4 regions of the Undibacterium sp. TJN25 genome follow, and region 2 is predicted to be linked to each of the others. Evidence: predicted binding sites of a transcription regulator. Region 2 holds the regulator's gene; each other region holds the start of a gene.
The links. Region 2 encodes LexA, which represses DNA repair genes until DNA is damaged. Its sites were predicted from a motif close to ACTGTATNNNNATACAGT; they were not measured.
Positions count from the first base shown of each region.

Region 1: ACO0LO_RS05070 (LexA family protein) is a predicted target of LexA. The motif match lies at 2,611-2,628, and genes of this name have one in related genera.
Region 3: ACO0LO_RS04320 (VRR-NUC domain-containing protein) is a predicted target of LexA. The motif match lies at 1,327-1,344, and genes of this name have one in related genera.
Region 4: ACO0LO_RS15320 (PA0069 family radical SAM protein) is a predicted target of LexA. The motif match lies at 2,485-2,502, and genes of this name have one in related genera.

Region 1 covers NZ_JBMPPM010000002.1:311,451-316,251, forward strand. Annotated here, with positions in the region: gene ACO0LO_RS05040 (hypothetical protein) at 1-245, shown strand, start outside; gene ACO0LO_RS05045 (hypothetical protein) at 403-789, shown strand; gene ACO0LO_RS05050 (hypothetical protein) at 913-1,107, shown strand; gene ACO0LO_RS05055 (lysozyme) at 1,104-1,568, shown strand; gene ACO0LO_RS05060 (hypothetical protein) at 1,565-2,086, shown strand; gene ACO0LO_RS05065 (flagellar basal body rod C-terminal domain-containing protein) at 2,110-2,502, opposite strand; gene ACO0LO_RS05070 (LexA family protein) at 2,702-3,088, shown strand; gene ACO0LO_RS05075 (M15 family metallopeptidase) at 3,179-3,694, opposite strand; gene ACO0LO_RS05080 (N-acetylmuramoyl-L-alanine amidase) at 3,691-4,515, opposite strand; gene ACO0LO_RS05085 (N-acetylmuramoyl-L-alanine amidase) at 4,525-4,801, opposite strand, start outside.
Region 2 covers NZ_JBMPPM010000002.1:475,440-480,240, forward strand. Annotated here, with positions in the region: gene lon (endopeptidase La) at 1-1,495, shown strand, start outside; gene lexA (transcriptional repressor LexA) at 1,696-2,355, opposite strand; gene rpsF (30S ribosomal protein S6) at 2,689-3,057, shown strand; gene priB (primosomal replication protein N) at 3,099-3,392, shown strand; gene rpsR (30S ribosomal protein S18) at 3,406-3,690, shown strand; gene rplI (50S ribosomal protein L9) at 3,719-4,171, shown strand; gene ACO0LO_RS05905 (replicative DNA helicase) at 4,417-4,801, shown strand, end outside.
Region 3 covers NZ_JBMPPM010000002.1:155,679-160,479, reverse strand. Annotated here, with positions in the region: gene ACO0LO_RS04320 (VRR-NUC domain-containing protein) at 1-1,270, opposite strand, end outside; gene ggt (gamma-glutamyltransferase) at 1,448-3,067, opposite strand; gene ACO0LO_RS04310 (dipeptidase) at 3,511-4,476, opposite strand; gene ACO0LO_RS04305 (hypothetical protein) at 4,565-4,765, opposite strand.
Region 4 covers NZ_JBMPPM010000005.1:434,163-438,963, reverse strand. Annotated here, with positions in the region: gene ACO0LO_RS15330 (peroxidase family protein) at 1-1,902, shown strand, start outside; gene ACO0LO_RS15325 (DUF1801 domain-containing protein) at 1,946-2,365, shown strand; gene ACO0LO_RS15320 (PA0069 family radical SAM protein) at 2,517-3,719, shown strand; gene ACO0LO_RS15315 (SRPBCC family protein) at 3,767-4,225, opposite strand; gene ACO0LO_RS15310 (TIGR01777 family oxidoreductase) at 4,239-4,801, opposite strand, start outside.

The sequences.
Region 1 (4,801 bases), 160 kb from region 2:
ATGAAAAAAAATCGACGATGCAGGTTGCCGGCATTGTGGCGCAATTGATAGAGCAGGACAAACCGGCGAGGGTATTTATCGATACGGTGGGGCTGGGTGCGGGCGTGTATGACAGGCTGGGATATCAGTTTTACGAAACCATGGCCTCATCAATATGTTTGCTCAGCATGGGGAATTTAATAAATCTCCTTTCTACACCATGGAAAATGATTTTGGCCGCTACATCGACCAGGGAAATCATGTAAACTTCGTATACAGCTTCGGAAATTTTAATAGCAAAGGCCGCCCCGGAAATGTAGCGATAGAATTTAAAGTGAACGATCCAAATGGGAACATGATAGACCATTGGAAGCAAGATTTTTATAACGGATCAGAACAGGTATACATAAGGAGAGTTGGTTGATGAATAATGACGCAAAACGTGATGAAGAAACCAAGCTGACAATGGATTTGGCAAAAAGTTTTATGCGTGAGATGTTTGACGCGGAGCCGGACTGGAAAAAAGCGTATTTCAGATTTGTGATGCAGAAATTCGGACCAGGTTGCAATGCTTCGTATGTCGTGGGTTCTAAGGTGGAATTCCTTGATATGCGCCGGCACTCAAATTTTATTGATGAAATGATGGAAAACGCGAGCAGGCTTGCTGAAGTGATGGGTAAAGAAAAAATGGTGATGCTGCTTGCCATCAATTCGGACTACAATTTCAGATTCTTTTACGAATATGAAAATATGGAAAAATGGAAAATCACCAAGCTGGATGGGAAGACGGGTATTCCTGAAGGTTTTTAATTCACGACGTATCGCCCCATATTCTAGTTGCTCGTAGAAGAGTGTAAAAGAATAAATCGACATAAAGCAGTTGCAACAACACAAGCCGCCTTAGTGCGGCTTTTTTCATTTATAGAGGGCATCATGCAAGATGAATCTGTCTCCACTGCCGCTGCCAAAGCGGCGCCTCCCGCGTTACTGACGAGCGCTTCCATCATATTCGGTTTGACGCTGAACGACTGGGTGGCAATTGCTACCTTGGTCTACGTTGGTCTGCAGACTTTTTTTCTGTTGAAAGACCGTCTGAGAAAGCGTAAAGAAAAACGGAGGCAACAATGAACCTGGATCTGAAACAAAAGATAGCAGCGGCAGGCTTGGGCATGGCCGTACCTTTGGTGATTTTTTTTGAAGGAACGCGTCAGCAGGCTTACCTGGACCCGGTCAGTATTCCAACCATCTGCCGCGGCCACACCGAAGGTGTGCACCTCGGGCAGACCGCCACCGCTGACCAGTGTGACGACATGCTGGCGAAGGATCTGCTTAAGGCCGATGCCGAAATGCGCGCGTGCGTGCTCGTGCCTTTGACCGATAACCAGCGTGCGGCTTTTGCTTCATTCATTTTTAATGCTGGCAGTGGCAATTTTTGCGGGTCGTCAATGGCTCGCAAGCTAAATGCAGGTGATCTTGCCGGCGCCTGTAATGAGCTGCCACGCTGGGTCTATGCAGGAGGGAAGGTTTTGCCCGGCCTGATCAAGCGTCGAGCGGCAGAAAAAGAACTGTGTTTAAGGAAATCGGGATGAGCCTGTATGCCAGATTAATTGCAGTTCTTGTCTTGTTCGGGCTACTGGGTGCCGCGATGTGGGGCATGCAAAGGCGAGGTCAACTACAGGGGAGGGCGGAAATACAGGCCAGGTGGGATAAGGAAAGCCGTGAGCGAGCGGAAGCTGAAAAGTCGGCATTGCTGGCGCGCGTAAAAAACAATGAACGAATTGTAGAACAACAGGCGCTGGATGGGCAGCGCATCAGAAAGGATGTCAATAATGAGCTTAACCAAATCCATGCTGCCTATGGCAGCAGCGGCCATACTGACTCAGGCCTGCGCGTCTCCGCCAGTATCTGTCATGGACTTGCCCCCGCCGCCGATACCGCAGGCGCCGCAGGAAGCAATGCAGCCGCTGCCTTCACCCTTGCACTTCCTCCAGAAATTGAAGGAAATCTTCGGGACCTGATGCAGGAGGCGGATACGGTCGTTGCGGGTTGCCGCGCGACGCAGCAGTTCATCAGAGCAAACCACATGTATCCCGGAGACCCGGGATAAGCGATGTAATCGGCCTGGCGATGTCAGGCCTTGATGTCGACCAGTGTACCCAGCATCTGGTCGGCAGTTTTTACTACTTTGGCTGAAGCATCAAATCCGTTCTTATATACCAGAGAATCGATCGTTTCTGTTGCCAGATCAGTTCCACTGGCTTCCTGGGAAATCGCAGACATGCCGTTGCTGCCATTTCCGCTCACTACCGTGGACACGCCTCCTGTCGCACCTTCCTTGAAAGAAGCCTGTTGTGGTTTGAAACCATTCGTTTGGGCATTGGCAATATTATTGGCTGATGTATCCAGCCCACGCTGGAATGCCTGCATGCCGGAGAGCCCGCTGCTGAATGCTGAAATAGACACGTTAATTCCGTTTCTGTGAATGCATTGCTGAAAAATAAATAAAATATCCTTATATTTCAATAGCTTAACTCAAGTCCTGATTTCCTGCAGGCAAATTATTCGAGGATGCTCCCTGATGTGGCGATTGCGTAGCCGGGAATGTCTTGAACACTCCCAAGTTTACGATATACTGTATATAAATACAGTAAAAACGAGGTGCAACAGGAGTGCTATGCAAACTGCCCGAACTTTTCATCCATCATCGCTTAAAAAGAAAACCTTGAGCCAGCTGCCTGTCAGTCCTGATCCGGATTCACCTTTGTGCAGGATCCCGGAACTGAGCCGCAGCTTGCCGCCGGATTTTTCGCCGCTGGTATCCGGTTATGCGGAGACGACGCTGGATCTGAATAACTATGTGGTGCCGAATAAAGGAAGCTCCTTCTTCTTTGACGTGCAGGACGATAGCTGGTGCAGCGCCGGCATCTGTGATGGAGACAAGCTTCTAGTAGATCGCTCCGTGCATGCAGAGAGCGGCCAGATGGTGATCGCTATTGTGGAAAATGAATATGTTCTGATGCGGCTGCACAGTTCGCACGGCATGCTGGTATTGAAGTCTGAGCACCCTGATGTCGATACCATCATCTGCAAAAAGGCCGATGATCCTTAGCTGTGGGGTGTCGTTACGGCGGTAGTACGCAAGTTTCCAATATAAGCTTGTATTACGTCGCGTGTTTGCCGTTGAGACCTGTTGCAGCGTTCACGTCGAAGGCTCTTTAAAGCACCAGTGCCAGGGTTCATACTGGTAGCCTGAAGAATTCCCTTGCGGATAGGACATGAAGAAGCCGAATGTGCCCGCATGCCGTGTGAGCCATGCAAACGCTACCGTGGTTTCAAATTCTATCTCCAGCTCTGGAGTATCTTCGTCGCTACCTATGTCAATGGCGCGGCCGGTATGGTGCTCGCTATATCCCGGCGGCGCGACAACTGTCAAAATTTCTGTAATCTGCAGGCCATCATCCAGTTTACTGCGTACGATTTCCGCCTGCCTTTGTATACTCCTGAAGGCGGATACCATTACCAGGGCGACACCATCTTCTTGCGCGGCATTTTTCATGCTGTGCCACGCAGCGCCCGTTGTCGGCGTCAGCATGAACTCGCGGCCATCCTCGCCAATTTCCACTATTGCCAATTCCCGTGCTTCTTCCTGAGCGATGAAACCACGCGCGTCCAGCAGGCTCTGCGATATTCCTAATTCTTCAAGCGCCAGGTTCATTGCTGCGGTTTGGTAAACGGCTTGGTTGTGGTCAGCACTTCCAGAATAGCCGCCGATTCTGCATCGGCAGAGCCATCGAACTTGGCGGGACGATAGCGCGCCTGGAAGGCGATCAGCACGTTGCGGGTGGCGTTATCCAGCACGCCGGTTTGCGGCGTTGCGTAACCGTGCTGGGCCAGCTTTTTCTGGAACCAAGCAATGTCAGGCAATTGCTGGTCGTACTCGTCCTTCTTTGCCGTAATCAGTGCAGCGTCCAGAGTGGGAATCAGGCCAGCGTCTGCTAGCTGCTTCCATGGGAACAGAGGCCCCGGATCAGGTTTACGCTGGGGCGCAATTTCCTGGTGGCCGAGAATATTCTCCGGCTTGATATGATGGCGTGCCACGATTTCTTTTACCAAAGGGATGAGGCTGTCTATCTGGTATTGCGGAAAGGGGACGTAGGTACGGCCATTCGGCCCATCGTGGTAACCCAGGTTGACGATTTCTATGCCAATGGAACTGGGATTCAGCCGGCTATAGCCCTTCCAGTCGCTCAGTCCGGCCTGGTAGGCGGTCTGGCTTTCATCCACCAGGCGGTAGATCGTGGTAGGGTTATCATCGCCCACCAGGTAATGCGCGCTCACTTCCTGCTGGGTTAGCGTATGCAACGCGGTAGGCATATCCTGTGCCGTGTAGTGGATGATCAAAAATTTTACCCGGCTCTCCTGGCTGACGGCGGTTTTGCTGGTATCCAGCCGTAACCCCGTAGCGCAGCCGCTCAATGCCACAATCGCAGCCAGTAATACTATCCACGTCAACCGCATCTTTGTACCTGATTTCATTATTCGTCCTTATTTTGGTGTATGGGCTATCTGTTCGAGAAACGGGGTCACTAGGGTCGATGGCGAGCTTGTCAGCACGTCCAGTATCGCCGCCGTTTCCGCATCGGGTTTGCCGTCTATATTGGACGGCCTGTATTTCATCTGGAAAGCGCTGATAACGTTCTTTGTTGCAGCATCCAGTTCACCTGTCTGCGGTAAGGCAAAGCCATGTTCGTGCAGTTTCTTCTGGAACCAGGCAATATCCGGCAATTGGTTTTCAAATGCGGCCTGCCTTGCTTTTACCTGG
Region 2 (4,801 bases):
ATCCAAGGTCAATAATGACCTGACCAATGCCGAGAAGGTGTTGGAAGATGACCACTATGGTCTGGATAAGGTTAAAGAACGCATCCTGGAATATCTTGCCGTGCAACAGCGCGTGGACAAGCTGAAGGCGCCTATCCTGTGTCTGGTAGGTCCTCCCGGCGTCGGCAAGACATCGCTGGGCCAGTCCATTGCCCGCGCCACGAACCGCAAGTTCGTACGCATGGCATTGGGTGGCGTTCGCGACGAGGCCGAGATTCGTGGTCACCGCCGCACCTATATCGGTTCCATGCCCGGCAAGATTTTGCAAAGCCTGTCCAAGGTAGGCGTGCGTAATCCTTTGTTCCTGCTGGATGAAGTAGACAAGATGGGCGCCGATTTCCGTGGCGATCCTTCGTCCGCTTTGCTGGAGGTGCTGGATCCTGAGCAGAACCACACTTTCTCAGACCACTATATCGAGGTGGATTTCGATCTGTCCGATGTGATGTTCGTGGCGACGTCCAACTCATACAACATCCCGCCGGCTTTGCTGGACAGGATGGAAGTAATACGTTTGTCGGGTTACACCGAAGATGAAAAAACCAGCATTGCGCAACGTTATCTGCTGCCGAAGCAAATCAAGAACAATGGTTTGAAGGAAGAAGAGATCAGCGTTTCGGAAGGTGCATTGCGCGACATCATCCGTTACTACACGCGGGAAGCCGGTGTGCGTTCGCTGGAGCGTGAAATCTCCAAGATCTGCCGCAAAGTCGTCAAGATGCTGCTGCTGAAGAAAAGCGATAAGAAAGCGATCATCAGTTCCAAAAACCTGGATAAATTCCTGGGCGTGCGCCGTTATGATTTCGGCGTGGCAGTCAAGGACAACCAGGTTGGCCAGGTAGTTGGTCTGGCGTGGACTGAAGTTGGCGGCGATCTGCTGACGATCGAGGCTGTGTCGATGCCGGGTAAAGGCGGCGTCATACGCACCGGTACCCTGGGCGACGTCATGAAGGAGTCGATCGAAGCGGCCCGCACCGTTGTCCGCAGCCGCGCCAAGCGTCTGGGCATCAAGGCTGAGGTGTTTGAGAAGAGCGATATCCATATCCACGTGCCGGAAGGCGCGACGCCGAAAGACGGTCCATCGGCAGGTATTGCGATGACAACGGCGCTGGTATCGGTGTTCACGGGCATCCCTGTGCGCGCAGACGTGGCAATGACGGGTGAGATCACCTTGCGCGGCGAAGTCCTGCCTATCGGCGGCCTGAAAGAGAAGCTGCTGGCAGCTCATCGCGGCGGCATCAAGACCGTGCTGATTCCGGAAGAAAATGCCAAGGATCTGGCCGAGATTCCGGACAACGTCAAAAACAAACTGGAAATCATCCCGGTGCGCTGGATAGACAAGGTCCTGGAAATTGCGCTGGAGCGTCAGCCGGTAGAGCTGGTGGAAGAGGAGGTGCCGGTCGCAGCGGCTGCTGCCAAGACCGACGGCCAGGTAGATACCGGTGTTGTAAAGCACTAAGAACTTCGTCTCATGCAAAAACGCCCCGAATAAAAATCGGGGCGTTTTTTTTATTGGAGGCTAGTCGGCATGTGCGATTGACCTTCTTGGCTTTGCTGTCTGGATGGGCCAGAGCTTAAATTAGTGATGTTTGTTCACCGTTTTTATGAAGTTCTCCCGGATTGCGCTGCGCTCTTTCCGGGCTACCTATGGCGGCGGATTTAGGTCCACGCCCTCACCAGGCCAACGGCAAGGCCTTCCAGTGAAAAATCCTCGTCCTGCTCGCCGACCTTGATGTTCGGATAATCCGGATTTTCCGCCAGCAGTTCAATAATGGAGCCGGTACGCTTGTAGCGTTTGACGGTAACATCTTCACCCAGGCGGGCGACCACGATCTGGCCGTTCTTGGCCTGGTCGGATTTTTTTACCGCCAGCAAATCGCCATCCAGGATGCCGGCGTCGCGCATCGACATGCCTCGCACCTTCAGCAGGTAATCCGGCGTTGCGGAAAACATCGCCGGGTCTACCGCGTAGGTTTTGTCCACGTGTTCTTCCGCCAGTATCGGCGAGCCGGCGGCAACGCGGCCTATCAGCGGCAGGCTCAGCTGCATCAGCGCGGGGTGGGGCAGTGCCAATTGCATCCCTGACGTGCGGCTGCTGTCGTGCGCCGATTCGCGCAGGCGTATGCCGCGCGATGTACCTGGGGCTATGTCTATTGCCCCCTTGCGCGCCAGCGCCTGCAGATGCTCTTCCGCTGCATTGGTGGAGCGAAAGCCCAGCTCATTGGCGATCTCGGCACGGGTGGGTGGGAAGCCGGTGTTCTGGATGGCGTCCTTGATCAGCGTCAATATCTGTTCCTGGCGTGCAGTAAGTTTTAGCATGTGGTTTCTCTGATGTAGGGCTGACTGGGCTGGTGTACATAAATACAGGCTGCTTATATGCTCAGCCTGTATTTTTGTACAGTATAGCGCAAAATATAGTTATAAACGCAAGCCTTGGCTGTGAAAATTCTGAAAAAAGCACAGAAACTACGAAAAAGACGGCCGGGCCGATGAACTGAAATGGCCGCTGCCGCGATCCGCCCGGAGGTAAAGGGAACAAGTGGCTGAAACTATTGAACAATTTGGCAAAACCGGGTATAGTCGTGGGCTTTCCTCTTCCCGCACTCGTCTTGACGCCGAGGCGGGCTATTTTATTGTCCACAAGGAGAATATATGCGTCATTATGAAATCGTATTTATCGTACACCCGGATCAAAGCGAGCAAGTGCCTGCAATGATCGAACGCTACAAAGCCAGCGTTACAGCCCGCAACGGTCAAGTTCACCGTGTGGAAGACTGGGGCCGCCGTCAACTCGCCTACATGATCCAGAAGCTGGCGAAAGCTCACTATGTTTGCATGAACATCGAGTGCGACGCTGAGACTTTGCTTGAGTTGGAAACAGCATTCAAATTCAATGATGCCGTTCTGCGCCACCTCACAGTAAAAATGAAAAAAGCTGAAACAGCTCCTTCGCCAATGATGAAAGCAGTACAGAAGGAAGATGCTGCCAAGACTTCACGCGTTGAAGCGCCTGCAGCTTAATTCATTCGTATTTGACCTGTTAGAGGACGCAACAGAAATCAGTGAACCAGCTTAGAGTCGTTGCCAGTATTGCGGAAAAAGGTGTGTTGCGTTATACGCCGGCCGGAATTCCGATAGCTTCAGCAATATTGATGCATAGCTCGCAGCAGATGGAGGCCAACACCAGCCGCCTGGTCGAATTTGAAATATCCGCAATAGCTGCGGGTGAAATCTCAAAACGATTCATGGACATAGAGTTGGGCGTCGTCATGGCATTCACGGGTTTTTTGTCGCGCAAGAACCGCAATAGCAAAAGCCTCGTATTTCACATCGTTGAATTCGAAGCTACCACCTGATTAGGAGCCAAAAATGGCATTCGGTAAAAAATTTGATAAAAGCAAGCTGAAACAAAAGCGTCAGCAACAAAATCCACTGTTCAAGCGTAAAAAATTCTGCCGCTTCACCGCTGCACACGTAGAACAAGTTGATTACAAAGACATCGACACACTGAAAGACTTCGTGCAAGAAAACGGCAAAATCATGCCAGCACGTCTGACAGGTACTAAAGCCCTGTATCAACGTCAAGTTGACACAGCAATCAAGCGCGCACGCTACCTCGCGTTGCTGCCATACACTGATCTGCACACAGCGTAATTGACGGCTGAACGTTTAGGAGAAAAATATGCAAGTTATTCTGATTGATAAAGTCGTTAATCTCGGCAACCTGGGTGATGTAGTTCGTGTAAAAGACGGCTACGCTCGCAACTTCCTGATCCCGCAACGCATGGCTCGCCGTGCGACTGCTGCAGCGATTGCTGAATTCGAAGCAAAACGCGCAGACCTGGAAAAAGCAGCCGCCGAAAAATTGGCAGCCGCTGAAAAACAAGGCGAAAAACTGAGCGGTCTGACCGTTCAGATTTCTCAAAAATCCGGTGTTGACGGCCGTTTGTTCGGTTCCGTGACTAACCACGATATCGCTGAGGCCCTGACCAAACAAGGTTTCGCAGTTGAAAAATCACAGATCCGTATGCCTATGGGTCCACTGAAAACTACTGGCGATCATCCTGTTTCTGTTGCTCTGCATACAGACGTAGTGGTTGAAGTGACTGTTTCCGTAGTAGGCGAGCACGCTTAATACGTAGCGTCATTGCTGAAAAAAAGCCGGGTTCGCCCGGCTTTTTTTGTGTGCGTCTGTGTCATTTTTATACTTGATATGGCCGGTGCATTGAGTTGGCAGCTTGCCTGGTTGCTAATTTATTTTTAAAATAATTTGGATGATTATCCGGATGCCCGGGGCGTTGTGCTTTATTCGATACAAAGGGGCATTTTGCCTCTGCGTCGAGTTCTTTTCAAATTGAATTAGCAGGTATAATGCGCGCCATGAAAGCTCCTTCCGATCCGCAACTCGATTCCATCCGCGTACCCCCGCATTCCATAGAAGCAGAGCAGTCAGTGCTTGGCGGTTTGCTGCTGGATAACGCCGCGTGGGACAGGATCGCGGATTTCATCCGGGAAGATGATTTTTACCGCTACGATCACCGCATCATCTTTGCGTGCATGGTCAAGCTGATCAACAGCTCCAAACCCGCCGACGTAATCACCGTATTTGAAGCGCTTACAGGCATCGGCAAGGCCGACGACGCAGGCGGCCTGAGCTACCTGAATGCGCTGGCGCAGAACACGCCTTCGGCGGCCAATATCCGCCGCTATGCAGAAATCGTGCGCGACCGCGGCGTGCTGCGCAAGCTGATTACCGTGGCCGATG
Region 3 (4,801 bases), 320 kb from region 2:
GCCGCGCGTAAAAATCGGCGTGGTGCAAGTCCGCCGGGCCGCTATGGAAGGAGTGAAAAAATGCGCCCGGCAGCGGCATGAATACCGCGTCCCAGCATAGCAGGCCGAACAGGGAGTTGATGAGCGCGTTTTCCACGTAATGCACAGAGGCATCCGCATGCTCGCTCGCCAGATGGTCGCGCACGACGCCCTCCACCCAGAACCCATCGCGTGGCCGTGGCAGGCGCAATGCCACATTGTCCGGCGCAGGGGGTTTGCTTGCCGGTATCCGCCCTTGCCCTGTCTTGCGCCGCAAGCGCGGCAGCATGCGTGCCAGTTGCTGCTTCTCTGCCTCGCTCTCGGGCGACTGCTGGGCCAGGCTGGCCAGCTCAAACGCGGCAGCCGTTTGTTCCAGCTTTTCCAGTACGCGTATCGCGCGTGCGCGTGAACCTGGATAGCGGCAACTGCAATAGACCGCCAGCGCTGCTTCCAAATCATGCAGTTTTTCATACTGCTGCGCGACCTGGAACAGCAGCTTGGAACGCCGCCCTTCCAGCCACGGATTGTCCAGCGCGCCGCCCATATCGGCAATAATCTCCGGCAGCGCCTCTTCCTGCAGGAAGCGCTCCTTGCAGCGGTGCAGATGCAGATAGGTATCGACATCCTCGCGCGTGCGGAACCCGCGCGAAGCCGCCGAAAACTCCACCGTCTCATACTGGTAAATGCCCAGGTTGGCCAACACAAACTCCGTCCAGTCCTGGTGCAGATTGCCGAAAAACATCAGGCGCAGACGGTCGCACAGGTCGCCGATCAGCAGATGGTAGATGCAGTCATCGCAGTCCGCATGCCAGTCCCGCAGGCTGCGCACTTCGTCGCCGTACTGCGCGCGCAGCACCTCCAGCTGATCGGCCTTGCGAGCAGACGCCAGCACAGCGGGCAGCCGTAGTCCCGCCGCAATCTCCTCTTTTTTCAGCAACACAAACAGGTGTTCCAGATACAGCAGGGGCTCATCGTCCACCCAACCCTCTTCCACCAGCAAGGCAGCCGCCTCTGTGCTGGCGCCGATTTCCGCATAGCGCAACTTGCTGGCACGGAAAAGCTCCCCCTTGCGCATCACCATGCGAACCAGCAGCGCCTGCGACGCTTGCGGCAATATGGCAAACCTGCGGATGAACTCCCTTTCCTCCTCCACCAGCAGATCGTCATAGCGCGTGGCAATCCACTCCAGCACCATGTGGAAATTTTCCAGGTAATAGAAGGGATTATCGAGCACGGGAGTCATGGGCGGCATAACAAACGTCGGACGCTACGGAGCATGCGGAGTAATAAAGGATCAATAGGGCAACAACTGTACATAAGAACAGTATATCACCGTCTTTCAGGCATACTCGAATTTCAGGGGTGGTATTGCGGAAGAGGGGTGCCGGCCGCACGGAAGGCGGCCGGCGATAAAGCCTGCAAGCAGGGTTTAGAAACCCAGTGCCAGACCAGAATTCCTGCGCGGGTCATTGGCGCCATAGAACTTGTTGTCGCCGCGCGGCTTGCCTTCTGCCGAGGGAGCGCCCACCAGGATGGCGGCAATGTGGTTGGCCGGCTGCGGCGCGCCGAGGTTATGGCCCATTGCTGTCAGTATCTTGCGGGTATCGGGGCTCAGCCCATTGGTTTCCACGTTGGTGACATCCGGCAGCCATTGCTGGTGGAAACGTGGCGCGTCCACTGCTTCCTGGATGTTCATGCCGTAGTCGATCACGTTCAGTATCGTATGCACGACGGCGGTGATGATGCGACTGCCGCCCGGTGTGCCGACGACCATGAAGGGCTTGTTGTCGCGGGTGACGATGGTGGGCGCCATCGAACTCAGCGGACGCTTGCCGGGGGCGATGGAATTGGCTTCGCCCTGCACCAGGCCGTACATATTGGGCACGCCTGCCTTGACGGTGAAGTCGTCCATCTCATCGTTCATCAGCACGCCGGTGCCTGCAGCGGTGACCTTGGCGCCAAACCAGTCGTTCAGCGTATAAGTGACTGAGACGGCATTGCCCTCCTTGTCCACGATGGAGTAATGCGTGGTGTTGCTGCCCTCATGCGGCGGCACGCCGGGTTTGATGTCCTTGGAAACGCCGGCCTTGGCCGGATCGATGACGGCCCGCACCTTGGCGGCGTAGGCCTTGTCCAGCAGCCTGTCCAGCGGATTCTTGACAAAATCCGGGTCGCCCAGATAGCTGTTGCGGTCCATGTACGCATGGCGCATCGCTTCGATCTCGTAATGCACGCCCTGCGCGGAGCCGTAGCCCAGCTCCTTTAGCGGATAGGCTTCGACGATATTGAGTATCTCGCAGATGACCACGCCGCCGGAGCTCGGCGGCGGCGCCGAGACGACATGGTAGCCGCGGTAATCGCACTCCACCGGCGCCAGTTCACGCACTTTGTACTGGTCCAGGTCTGCCTGCGTCAGGATGCCCTTGCCGGCCTGGCTGGCTGCCACCAGCGCCTTGCCCACCTGGCCTTTATAGAAACCGTCGGCGCCGTTACGGCTGATCTGCAGCAAGGTCCTGGCCAGGTCTTTCTGCACCAGCACCTGCCCCGGCTTAAACGGCTCGCCCTTGTTCAGAAAGATGGCGGCCGAGGGCGCATCCTTGCGGAAATCTTCGGTAGCCGTCACGAACATATCGGTATCGCCTTCATCCAGGGTGAAGCCGCCCTGCGCATAAGCAACGGCGGGCGCCATCACGGCCTGGCGCTTCATCGTGCCGTACTTGGCCAGCGCATATTCCATGCCCGCCACGCTGCCCGGCACGCCGGAGGCCAGATAGCCCTTGCTGGACAAGCCCTTGATGACATTGCCCTGGGCATCCAGGTACATATTGGCCGTCGCCGCCAGCGGCGCTTTTTCACGGAAATCGAGGAAGGTCTTGCGGCCGTCCGCCAGTTGTATCGTCATGAAACCGCCGCCGCCCAGATTGCCTGCCGCCGGGTAGACCACCGCGAGCGCATAGCCGACTGCCACCGCGGCATCAATCGCATTGCCGCCTTTTTTCAGTACATCCACACCCACCTTGGTGGCAAGATGCTGCGCCGTGACGACCATGCCGTGCTCCGCGGCGACCGGCGCCTGCGAAGCGGCAAGCGCGGGGCTGCAAAAAGAAAAGGACAAGGAAAAAGAAAAAATGGCGCTTACTGAAACAGCCAGGCTTTGTCGGATCAGGCGATGTGGCATTAGTCGATCTCCTTGGGTTGAGGTTGTAGGTGCGCTTCTGCTCCGCCCCTCTCGCGCGTGCGGGAGAGGGGCGCGGTGAGGGGGACTAAACTGATGGAGAGAATTTTTGCACCAAGGCCACGCATTAAAAACCTGAATTTAGGTTTTACAGATTTGGCTTTTCCCTGCAGAAAATTTCTACATGATGTTGACCACCCTCACCCTGGCCCTCTCCCGCACGCGGGAGAGGGGATGCAAGCCGCTGCGGGATTACCCGGATAATGATACTCCATTATCAAAAAAGCCAGTTCCGACCAACTATCAGAGACGAACAATCACGCCTTCCACACTTGCTGCGCGACGCGCATCATGTTGCCGCCCATGACCAGCGCCGCCTCCTCTTTACTCATGCCGGTTTTTTCCAGCGCGGCGGGCAGCAGCTTCCAGGTTTCCACCGGCGTGAAGCTGGGCGGCTGCTCCATGTCATAGCCTGCGGATGCCGGCCACCAGTACGAAGGGTCGAAATCGCCGGAGGGCGTATCGTCTAGACCTTCCTCCCTGAAACAGATATCCAGCCCTATGCCCGCATGCTCTACGCCAACCAGCCCGGCGATATACGCCGCATGGCGTGCCACATCGTCGGCAGTGGGATTGTCGCTGCCCAGGAAAAATGACAGGCCGGATACGCATACCACGCCGCCGGTGGCGGCACACGCGCGGATCTGTTCATCGCTGACATTGCGGCCGTGTTCCGCCAGCGCCAGCGGGTTTGCATGGCTGAAGATGACGGGCTGGTCGGATGCCTCCATGATGTCCAGGCTGCTACGCCTCCCGCTATGCGAACAATCCATCAGCATGCCTGCGTCGTTGACGGCGCGCACCATGCGGCGGCCTAGTGGTGTCAGCCCGCGCTCCATGTCGTGGCAGCCATCCGCTACATTATTATTGCGGTTGTAGGCAAAATGGATTTGCCGCACACCCAGCTGGTGATACAGGGCGACCATCTCCGGACTGTCCATCAGCGGCAGCGCGCCTTCCAGATCGAAGCTGACGGCAATTTTTTCCTGCGCAGCCGCCTTGCGGATGTCGGCCACGCTGGATGCCAGCAGATAGCGTTCCGGCGAAGCGGCGATCGTCGCGCGGAAGCCCGCGATGACAGCCATTACCTGCGATACCGGGTTCATGTCCGCACCGACATTGACCGACACATAGTTGACGCCGTAGGCGCGCAAGGCGTCTATCGGCGCGAAGCTGGCTTGAGGGTGGATGGGCAGGCAAGCGTGGGCATCCCAGTGGATCATGTGCGGACTTTCATTTCATGCAGGAGGGTTTCCGACTATAGCCGATTTTATGCACAAACAACATGCTACCGCTACCCGGCCTACCGGCCTAGCGGCCGCCCTTTTCGATCACCAGCACGCCGTCTTTAAAGCTCAGCGTCCGGCCGCCGGCGGCAATCCCCTGCTCCAGCCTGGATTTTTCCTGGGCAGCCAGGTCAACGGAGGGTTGCGTCACGTGGTAATTGCGTTGATCCCGGAGGATTTTTTTCTTGCCCGGTGCGGCGGCGCTACTCTTTTTTCGGTTGAACATCGTTGTCAGTCTCCATGGCATTTCGGGCTACATGAG
Region 4 (4,801 bases), on a different contig from region 2:
ACGCCGGATGAAATCGCCAAACTCGGCTGCCGTCCCGACGACAGGATAGACAAGGGCTATATCGCGCAGGACAGCGACCCGGCCACCTTCCAGGCCGGTGGTAAGGAATACCTTAGCCGCGCCTACAAAACCACCAGCAATAAAGTAACCGCCTGGTGGGATGCATCGCAGCTATACGGTTACGACGCAGTATCGCGCCAGCGCGTCAAGCGCGATCCGGCGGACCGCGCCCGCTTCCTGCTACGGCCGGTAGGCAGCCGCGCCGGCGATGGCGAGAAACTGGGCTATCTGCCTGTGTTCCAGCCGGGCGACCCGATCAACCCCCAATGGTCTGGGCAGGAAGCAGCCGCTTTCCCAGACAACTGGAGCATAGGCATCAGCTTTTACCACAACCTGTTTACGCGCGAACATAATGCCTTCGTCGATGGCTTCCGCAGGCAGGCCGCCAACACGCCGGATGCCGATTCCGGCCTGCGCAGCCCGGCCCAGCCGGACCGCATCATCCGCTACCGCGACGTGACGGCAGATGAACTGTTTGAAATCGGCAGGCTGGTGGTTTCGGCCGAGATTGCCAAGATCCATACCACCGAATGGACGCCGCAACTGCTGTACGACGAGCCGCTGTACCTGGCGATGAATTCCAACTGGCACGGCCTGCTGCAAGGGCATGACATTGTTGCCGCCGCGCTGGAAAAAATCGTTGTCAACAATTTCGGCAAATCCACCGAGGCCAAGAAGGCCACGCAATGGTACTCGGCCTTTGCTTCCGGGCCCGGCATCTTCGGCCTGGGCAGCATCGTATATTCCGACGACGCAGTCTTTGCGCTATACGATCCCGCCAAGACCGACATCTGGGACCTGAAGAACCCGCAGCATGTCAACGGCGGCGTCAACCACTTCGGCTCGCCCTTTAACTTCCCGGAAGAATTCGTCTCCGTCTATCGCCTGCACGCGCTGGTGCCCGACCTGATCGAATACCGTGAATGGGATAAAGACCCCAACGTGATCCGCAACAAGATCCCGGTAATAGAAACCTTCCGCGGCAAGGCCACGGCCGCCATGGATGAACGCGGCCTGGCCAACTGGGCGCTGTCCATGGGCCGCCAGCGCCTGGGTTTGCTGACATTGCAGAATACGCCGCAGTTCATGCAGAACATCACGCTGCCGCGCCTGCAGACTGCGACGCAGAAGATCGACATTGCTGCGCTGGACATCCTGCGCGACCGCGAGCGCGGCGTGCCGCGCTTTAACGAATTCCGCCGCCAGTACGGTCTCAAACAGCTGACCAGTTATGAAGACTTTGTCGACCAGCGCCTGCCCGCCAATTCGCCCGAACGCAAGGAACAGGAGCGCCTGGTCGGCCTGCTGAGGGAAGTGTACGGCCAGCACCGCTGCGATGCCGCCAAGATCATCACCACCAGCCAGCTGGACGACGACAAGGCGCCGATCAACGACTGCCTCGGCAACCGCAACGGCAGCATGGTGGACAATATAGAAGATGTCGATACAATAGTCGGCTGGCTATCGGAGTTCACACGGCCCCAGGGCTTTGCAATTTCGGAAACCCAGTTCCAGGTCTTCATCCTGAACGCCTCGCGCCGCCTGTTCAGCGACCGCTTCTTCACGTCCAGCTTCCGTCCTGAGTTTTATAGCAAGTTCGGCGTCAGCTGGGTCAACCAGAACGGGCCGGACGGTAAGGTCATGGAAAGGCGGCCCTCCAACGGCCATGTCGTCGAGATGTCGCCGCTGAAACGCATCCTGCTGCGCACCACGCCCGAACTGGCGACGGAACTGGACGACGTGGTCAACGTGTTCGACCCATGGGCGCGGGACAGGGGCAGCTACTATTCCCTGCAGTGGAAACCGCAGGCGGATGCAGTAACGGACGAGGCGTTCAAGTAAATCGTTTACATGGCAATATCACTGGAAAATCCAGGAAGAACACATGAAAAAACCGGAAGCAAGCGAAACGCAACCTGCATCGGAACTGATCACAAACAAAATCGCCGAACTGGGAGACTGGCGCGGTGCAACCTTGGGCAGGATGCGCAAGCTTGTCCAGGAAGCAGACCCGGATGTCGTCGAAACTTGGAAGTGGATGGGCACGCCGGTGTGGGAGCATGACGGCATCATTTGCACCGGCGAGTCCTACAAGAAAGTCGTCAAGCTTACCTTCGCCAAGGGCGCGTCGCTGCAAGATCCGGCCCACCTGTTCAACTCCAGTCTCGATGGCAATGTACGCCGCGCGATCGACATTCACGAAGGCGAGGAAATCGATGCCTCCGCCTTCAGGGCGCTGATCCTGGAAGCGATCGCCCTGAATGTCTCGGCAAAGTCAAAATCGTCGAAGAAGACGAAGGCCTGAGAGTTCTGCCCCTTGTCGGGCTCGGGCGCTGAAGGAACATCGACAAAGATATTGCCAATGTAGCAATCGAAGTAAACCCCTTTGCCGGGCTTGATATCCAATTCAAACAAACCTAGAATACTGTACATACATACAGTATTCTAGGTTCATAATGCCCAAGCACCCTCTCCCCGAAGACATCGAACCGCAACCGCTAGTGCCCATGCTCAGGGCGCAAAAGGGGCGCGGCGCGGTCAGCAATATGCAGGGCCGCTATGAAGTCCATGCGCGGGAAAAATTCTATGACGACTGGTCTGACCGCGAGGTCATCGATGACAGTAGCGACAGCGCTGAAACCGATGCACCCCGCCCTTGGAAAACCCAGGTGCTGGAAGAAACCGCCAAAACCATCCTCACGCGCAACCAGTCTCCGGACATTCCCTTCAGCATATCGCTGAACCCGTATCGCGGCTGTGAGCATGGCTGCATCTACTGCTTTGCGCGGCCCACGCACAGCTATCTGGGCCTGTCGCCCGGCCTGGATTTTGAAAGCAAGATCTACGCAAAGGTCAACGCGCCGGAACTGCTGCGGCGGGAACTGGCCAAGGCATCGTATGTCCCTAGCGGCATCGCGCTGGGCGTCAATACCGATGCCTACCAGCCTTGCGAACGCGAACTGAAACTGACACGGCGCGTGCTGCAGGTATTGCAGGAATGCGAACACCCGGTCGCCGTCATCACCAAATCTTCGCTGGTGGAGCGCGATATTGACCTGCTGGCGCCGATGGCGGCAAAACAGCAAGCCATCGTCGCGGTGACCATCACCACGCTGGACCCAGCTATTGCACGCACGTTGGAGCCCCGCGCCACGACACCGCTGCGCCGGCTGGAAACGATACGGCGGCTGACCGAGGCCGGCATCCCGGTCGGCGTCAGCATTGCGCCGGTCATCCCTTTCGTGACCGAGCCGGACCTGGAGCGCATACTGGCTGCCGTGGCGGACGCCGGCGCCATCAACGCCAGCTATATCGTGCTACGCCTGCCGTGGGAGGTCAGCCCGCTGTTCCAGCAATGGCTGGAAGCACACTTCCCGGACCGCGCGCAAAGGGTGATGAACCGCATCCGCGACATGCGCAACGGCAAGGATTATGAAGCCGATTTCGGCAAGCGCATGCGCGGCGAAGGCATCTGGACCGACCTGATCAAGCAGCGCTTTGATAAATGCATAGAGCGGCTCGGCATTACCAGGCGTTCAGGCAGTTTTGGCACACTGGACGGCTCCCGCTTCCGGCGTCCGCTGATCGTGCCGGCAGCGGAAAACACCAGGAGCAAAAGCAAGGGCGGGCAATTCGATTTCTTTGATGATGGGATGTGAAGCACAACAACATACTCTGCCGCATTTATCCGGTGCTCCCAAAAGATTTATACAGCGAGGGTATTTTCCTGCTCGCAGTAATGTTTGAGCCCGCTCATCCGCTCGATGATTTTTCTCCTGAAATAAAAGCTGGCAATCTTTTCACTCAGCCATGGCAAAGCCCAGCGTTTCATTTTTAGTGAATACTTGAACCGAGCTAAGGTACCCACATCTGCTCTAGCGCGAAATGTCCAGCTCCCAGCAAAATGGCTTAGAAAAAAAGGCCCCTTAGTCATCGTCACTGCAGCCACTTCAGGTGGCCTGCATTGCACGAACCGCACTTCCATCTGTATGCCAGATTTGGCCAGCACACGCACTTCAGTACCCGGCCGTATCTCCTGCTCGCCATGCAGCATTTCTATCTTCTCAGGGAAAGGGTCCCATAAATAGCGCACGGAATAATCCTGGGAAATGCGATATACGTCTTCAATACTGGCATCAATTTCCACGCTATATTCGACAATCATCTTTTTTCGCAATTCATAGTATCTGCAGCAAGGCGCTACGCAGCTCCGGATAGGAAAATTCAAACCCGCTAGCCTGGAGCCGTGCCGGCATGACGCGCTGCCCTTCCAGCAGCAAGTCAGCCTGCTCTCCCAGACCCAGCCGCATAGGGAAACCCGGTGTAGGGAAAAAGCTTGGCCTGTGGATGACACTTGCTGCCAGTTCGCTAAACCGCTTTTGCGTGACGCACTCCGGTGCCGTGAAGTTATACACGCCATCTTCCTGCGCGTGCCACAGATGCGCCATGCCGCGCAGCAGGTCATCAACATGTATCCAGGACAGCCATTGTTTGCCGCTTCCCAATGGGCCGCCAATGCCCAGTCGGACGGGCAGCAGCATCATGGGCAGCGCGCCCTGCTGTCCAAAGACCACACCGAAACGCATGCGTATCACGCGCACTCCATGGGTTGCCGCAGCCTGCGCGGCCAGTTCCCAGTCGCGGCACAACTGAGACATGAAAATGTTCTGTGGAAGATCATCTTCCGTCAATTCCCGTTCATCTCCTTGCCGCTGTATGCCGTAGTAGCCGATCGCGGAGG